DNA from 2 places in the Erwinia sp. Eh17-17 genome. Region 1 is predicted to be linked to the other one. Evidence: predicted binding sites of a transcription regulator. Region 1 holds the regulator's gene; the other holds the start of a gene.

Region 1 (3,421 bases):
TAATACCCTGTCGTTTGATAAAAGCAGTAACGGTGAGACCCCGGAAGGGCTGGGCTTTGCCATCCCGACCAAGCTGGCCACCAAGGTGATGGAAAAGCTGATCCGCGACGGGCGCGTGATCCGTGGTTACATTGGCATAACGGGCCAGGAGTTCCGCCGTTTTAGCGGGCAAAATACCAGTGTGGAACACCCTCAGGGCCAGGGCATCGTTGTGACCGTGGTGAAAGCAGGCGGCCCCGCAGATATTGCCGGTCTGCGCGTTAACGATGTCATTACGCGGGTGAATAACACCCCCGCCATCTCCCCCATGGAAACCATGGACCAGGTCGCGGAAATTCGCCCGGGAACGGTGATTAACGTTGAGATCAGTCGTGAAGACAAAAAGATGACGCTGCCGGTCACGGTGCAGGAGTATCCGGAGGATAGCCCGGCCCAGAACCAAAGCCAGTAGGCCTGACTGACAGCGAAGATAACGGGTGCTGAGGCACCCGTTTGAAGGATATTTACTTAACGAACTCTTCGCCGAGCGTAATATCTTTTTTCAGCGTATCCAGCATACCATCCAGCGACTGCTGTTCAAACGCGCTCAAAGGGCCGATTGGGCGACGCTCAGCGATACCGTTTTTACCCAGCAGCAGCGGCTGTGAGAAGAAGCGAGCATGTTCGCCGTCCCCTTCGACATACGCACATTCCACAATGTCGCTTTCGCCTTTCAGCGCACGCACCAGCGACAGACCAAACCGTGCAGCCGCCTGCCCCATAGAGAGAGTGGCTGAGCCGCCACCGGCTTTAGCTTCGACCACTTCAGTGCCTGCATTCTGAATACGTTTGGTCAGATCGATAACTTCCTGCTCGCTGAAGGTCACGCCAGGGATCTGTGACAGCAACGGCAGAATGGTCACGCCGGAGTGGCCTCCGACAACCGGTACATTCAGGTCCTGAGGCTGCTTGCCTTTCAGCGCGGCAACAAAGGTATTCGAGCGGATGATGTCCAGCGTGGTCACACCAAACAGTTTGTTTTTGTCGTAAACACCGGCTTTTTTCAGCACTTCAGCAGCAATCGCCACCGTGGTATTCACCGGGTTAGTGATGATACCGATCAGGGCATTCGGGCTGGTTGATGCCACCTGCTCAATCAGATTACGCACAATACCGGCATTAACGTTGAAAAGATCTGAACGATCCATACCCGGTTTACGAGCCACGCCGGCAGAAATCAGCACCACGTCAGCACCTTTAAGCGCCGGAGTCGCATCTTCACCACTGAAACCTTCGATTTTTACTGCGGTAGGGATATGGCTTAAATCAACCGCCACACCGGGAGTCACCGGGGCGATATCATAGAGTGAGAGTTCTGAGCCTGCTGGAAGCTGGGTTTTGAGCAGAAGGGCCAGAGCCTGGCCGATACCACCTGCTGCACCGAGGACTGCAACTTTCATCCTAAACTCCTTATTATATTTTGAACATTACATGTGCCGGGAAATCCATCTGTATTTAAATCATGTTGCGGCGTTACATTACACCTTTAGCGCTAATCCGAACAACCTCAACATTATAACAAACCGTTCACATCGTGCGCATTTCAGCACGGCGTCAGCTCATTTTTTTTCACCACTAAAGTTTGTTAAACTGCCCTTCCCGGCGGCCAGGGAATGCCCGGAATCTCATTTCTTATTTGCATAAACATTCATTTAAATGCATAATAATGTAATATCCCGCTGAGGGTATCCCTTAATAACCTCCTTTTATCGGTAACCTATGCGTAACCCATCAAAGCAAGAAGAACTGATTAAGGCGTTTAAAGCCTTACTCAAGGAAGAAAAATTCAGCTCGCAGGGCGAGATTGTCAGCGCACTTCAGGAAGAAGGTTTCGAGAATATTAATCAGTCGAAAGTCTCCCGCATGCTGACAAAGTTCGGTGCTGTGCGTACCCGCAATGCCAAAATGGAGATGGTTTACTGCCTGCCGGCAGAGCTGGGCGTGCCAACCACCACCAGCCCGCTGAAAAATCTGGTTCTGGATATCGACTTCAATGATGCGCTGGTCGTGATTCACACCAGCCCCGGAGCTGCCCAGCTGATTGCTCGCCTGCTCGACTCACTGGGTAAGGCAGAAGGTATTCTCGGCACGATTGCCGGGGACGACACCATCTTCATCACGCCTGCCCGTGCATTTACGGTGAAACAGCTGCACGATGCGGTGCTGGTACTGTTCGAACAAGAGTTATAAGCCGCCGCAGACGTTAACCTGGCGGCAACACATGCCAGCGGTGCCTTCTCTTCAGGGCTGACCATCGTCAGTCCTTTTTTATTTCCCTTATATAACAATCACCAGCAGCATATTCCACTACCTTTTCTCTCACCCACCTGTCACTTCCCCCCGCAAAATTTATTTCAGCAATGTGATCGACCCCTAATAAGCGCACAGATAGCTAAATTCACGCAGGGTAATGTTTTTACAAGCATTTAACAGGTCATGGTTAAAATATAAGCGTTTTTTATAACGGCTAGTTATTAAAAACCTCGCAACTTAAGAAGAATCCCAACAAAACATTATTAGCCTGCTATTAATTTTTTACGTTATCAGATCTATACTAGTTTCCGTGATGCAAATCACAGTAAGCAAAAAGATAAAAACAGTTGACGAGGAAAATATCATGAACGTTAAAACTACTATTGCTGCATTAAGCGTGCTATCTGCGCTGTCATTTGGTTCTTTTGCCGCTGAATCTGTTAATGCCGATCAGGCAAAAAATCTGCAACCGATGGGCGTTGTCAGCGTCAGCGGCGTGGGCGGTTCACCGATGGATATCCGTCAGGCACTGAATAATAAAGCAACCGATAAAGGTGCCAGCGCCTATCGCGTTATCGAGAATTATCAGAACGGTAACTGGCATGCTACGGCTGAGCTGTACAAGTAACTCAGAGAATCATCTGCTTATTAATTAGTTATTTAATTAATGAAATACGGTAACCCCAAGTATAACAAACGCTTTTTAGCCCTTTCGGTTACCGCACAACCCTTATTCTGGAGTCATCATCATGAAAACCACTTTTACTATCGCTGCGTTAGGTCTTGCTTCTGTTCTGTCATTCGGTGCCAGCGCCGCTAGCCTTGTGACCAGTCAACAGGTCGCCAGCCAGAACCTGCAGTCTGTCGGCACCATCAGCGTTAATGGCGTTGCCGGCGCGCCGATGGACATCCGTCATAAGCTGTCTGAGAAAGCCGACCAGCAGGGTGCCACTTCTTACCGCGTGATCGAAGCACGTAACGATGGCAACTACCACGCAACGGCTGAACTGTATAAATAACATCGCATCGGGTGTCTGTTGCACCCGCCCGTGACATGACTGCGGTCATGATGTTGAATCCGCAGGTTGTTGGTCACAATGAGGAGATTAACTATGAAAATTAAAACAAC
Region 2 (3,421 bases), on a different contig from region 1:
TGCTGCAGGCAGCTGTTCACTTCCACCAGCTTGTGGATCAGCGTCCGGCGGGTGATTTCAGTTGGATGCGCGGTGAGGACAAGTTCGAGCGACAGGGATTCAATGGCTTCGCGAACGTCGGCTTCGGTCAGGTCTGGCTGCTGCTTCAGGCGGTCAAAGGTCTTTGCCAGCAGCTCCGGGTGGTTGGCACCTTCACCTTTGGGTGAAATGGTGTGGTACTGCTCGGCCACGTTGGTCAGATTGAGGAACTGGCTGAAAGCGCGGGCAACCGGCAACAGTTCGTCATTGGACAGGTTTTGCAGCGTGGTGAGCAGTTCCTGACGGTGGGCATCATTTCCCGCACGTGATGACTTAGAGAGCTTACGGATGGTTTCTACCCGGTCAAGGATGTTCTCTCCCAGTGCATCCTTAATAGTATCCCCGAGCAGTTTGCCGAGCATACTGACATTACTTCGCATTGCGGAATATTGTTCGTTCATATGATCCCTGACACCCTTCTTGTATTTGTCACTCTATTTCACCCTGATGGGCATAACGCAGCCTTTTATCTAGCCACGTAAAGAACCATTCGTCAATTGACTTAAATTGGCCGTAACGTGCCGCTAACTAGCGGGAATTTATGAAATTTAATTACAGTTGAGTGAGATAAGTTATTCTTATCATCAAGAATAATTGAAATCAGGGACAAACGGCTGTTTTCACAGCCGTTTGTTCGGTTTTTCATTTAGTGATGGCAAAAATGATGCACCACCTGGGCGATCAATTCGCGGGTCGGTTTAATAAACGCGGTATCGATAAATTCATCCGGCTGATGCGCCTGGTCGATCGACCCCGGTCCTAAAACCAGCGTCGGGCAGATTTGCTGGATGAAAGGGGCCTCGGTGCAGTAGTTCACCACTTCCGTTTCCGTACCCAGTAGTTTTTCCACAACCTGCACCAGCTGATGTTCGCGCGGGCACTCGTAGCCGGGAATAGGCGGATGCAGCTCCCCGACGGTCAGCCGACCCGGCCAGCGTGCACTGACCGGGGCCAGCGCATCATTCAGCAGCTCGTCAAGGTCGCTCAGCGTCAGGCCCGGCAGCGGGCGGATATCCATATGCAGTTCACAGCAGGCGCAGATGCGGTTGGCTGCATCGCCACCGCTGATATGCCCGAAGTTCATGGTCGGGTAGGGAATGGCAAAACCGTCGTGGTGGTAGCGCGCTTTGAGCGTGTTACGCAGCTCCATCAGCTGGGTGATTGACTCGTGCATCAGCTCGATGGCGTTGACGCCGCGCCCCGGATCGCTGGAGTGGCCGGACTGGCCCTGAACGCGGATAACGTTGGAAAGGTGGCCTTTATGGGCGCGCACCGGCTTCAGTGAGGTGGGTTCACCGATAATCGCGCAGTCCGGGCGCAGCGATGTCGATTCCGAGAAGAATTTCGCGCCGGCCATGGTGGTCTCTTCATCGGCGGTCGCCAGAATATAGAGCGGCTTTTTCAGGGCTGACACGTCAATATCACGCAGGGTGTCTAAAATGAAGGCGAAGAAGCCCTTCATATCGGCGGTTCCCAGACCGTAGAGCTTGTTGTCGTGTTCGGTCAGCGTGAAAGGGTCGCGCGTCCAGCGGCCATCATCGAAGGGAACGGTATCGGTATGACCGGCCAGCAGCAGGCCACCGGCACCCGCGCCGCTCTTCGCCAGCATGTTGAATTTGTTACGTGTGCCGGGCACCGGCTGAACTTCTACGCTGAAGCCCAGGTCGCGGAACCAGCCGGCGAGCAAATTGATTAAAGTCTGATTACTCTGATCGAGTGCGCTGTCGGTGGCACTGATTGATGGCGTTGCAATCAACTGGCGGTAAATCTCAATAAAAGGCGGTAATTTTGTCTTCACTGTTGACAGTCCTTGGGTTAGGATAGTATCAATATTCATGCACTAATAGTGAATAAAAATACAATATCAGCGACCAGATGGAAACCGAAAATTCTATCTATCACAGAGAGCGAGTTGAGTTAATGACCAATCCGTTAATTATCAAGTTAGGCGGTGTGCTGCTGGACAGTGAAGAGGCGCTGGAGCGTCTGTTTACTGCGCTGGTCAGCTACCGTACCACGCATCAGCGCCCGCTGCTGATCGTTCACGGTGGCGGTTGCCTGGTCGATGAACTGATGAGCAAGCTGTCGCTCCCGGTGAAGAAGAAAAACGGATTACGCGTCACGCCCGCCGATCAGATCGACATTATCACCGGCGCGTTAGCGGGTACAGCGAACAAAACGCTGCTGGCCTGGTCGAAAAAACATGGCATTGACGCCGTTGGCCTGTGCCTGGGCGACGGCGGCAGTGTTGAGGTGGCGCAGTTTGATGATGAACTGGGCCACGTGGGGCTGGCAACACCGGGTTCTCCACGCCTGATTAATACGCTGCTGGGCGCGGGCTATCTGCCCGTAGTCAGTTCGATTGGCATTACAGCCGATGGCCTGCTGATGAACGTCAACGCCGACCAGGCCGCGACGGCACTGGCCGCCACGCTGGGTGCGGATCTGATCCTGCTCTCTGACGTCAGCGGAATTCTCGATGCCAACAAACAGCGTATCGAAGAGATGACGGCCGAGAAAGCCGAGCAGCTGATCGCCGACGGGGTGATCACCGACGGCATGATTGTTAAAGTGAATGCCGCACTGGAAGCCGCCCGCACGCTGGGTCGCCCGGTGGATATCGCCAGCTGGCGCCATGCTGAACAGCTGCCGACCTTATTTAACGGGGTGTCCATCGGCACCCGTATCCTCGCTTAATCAGAAACGTTTTCAAGGGATTATCATGCAAGACAAAAGCATCAAAAAAATCGTACTGGCTTACTCCGGCGGTCTGGATACTTCGGCCATCATTCCATGGCTGAAAGAGAACTACGGCGGCTGTGAAGTGGTGGCATTTGTGGCGGATATCGGCCAGGAGCGTGGCGATCTGGAAGGCGTTGAGCAGAAAGCGTTGCAGTCCGGTGCGTCAGAATGCCACGTGGTGGACCTGCGTGAAGAGTTCATCAGCGAGTACGTTTATCCGGTGCTGCAGACCGGTGCCCTTTACGAAGGCACCTACCTGCTGGGAACGTCTATGGCGCGTCCGATCATTGCGAAAGCCCAGGTTGAACTGGCGCTGAAAGTGGGCGCTGATGCTCTGTGCCACGGCGCAACCGGCAAGGGTAACGACCAGGTGCGTTTCGAAACCACCTACACCGCGCTGGCTCCGCAGCTGAAAGTGGTGGCCCCGTGGCGCGAGTGGAACCTGCGTTCCCGTGAAGCCCTGCTGGATTATCTGAAAGAGCGTAATATCCCGACCACCGCGTCGCTGGAAAAAATCTACAGCCGCGACGAAAACGCGTGGCACATCTCTACCGAAGGCGGCGTGCTGGAAAGCCCGTGGAATGCCCCGAACAAAGATTGC

The links. Region 1 encodes ArgR, which controls arginine synthesis, uptake and breakdown. Its sites were predicted from a motif close to ANTGAATAAAAATACANT; they were not measured.
Region 2: argE (acetylornithine deacetylase) is a predicted target of ArgR. The motif match lies at 1,924-1,941, and genes of this name have one in related genera.

The regions. Positions count from the first base shown of each region.
Region 1 covers NZ_JBDFQT010000008.1:134,511-137,931, forward strand. Annotated here, with positions in the region: gene degS (outer membrane-stress sensor serine endopeptidase DegS) at 1-451, shown strand, start outside; gene mdh (malate dehydrogenase) at 504-1,439, opposite strand; gene argR (transcriptional regulator ArgR) at 1,759-2,229, shown strand; gene yhcN (peroxide/acid stress response protein YhcN) at 2,657-2,920, shown strand; gene yhcN (peroxide/acid stress response protein YhcN) at 3,042-3,311, shown strand; gene yhcN (peroxide/acid stress response protein YhcN) at 3,405-3,421, shown strand, end outside.
Region 2 covers NZ_JBDFQT010000009.1:123,076-126,496, forward strand. Annotated here, with positions in the region: gene ppc (phosphoenolpyruvate carboxylase) at 1-479, opposite strand, end outside; gene argE (acetylornithine deacetylase) at 725-1,876, opposite strand; gene argB (acetylglutamate kinase) at 1,999-2,775, shown strand; gene ABEH87_RS19085 (argininosuccinate synthase) at 2,801-3,421, shown strand, end outside.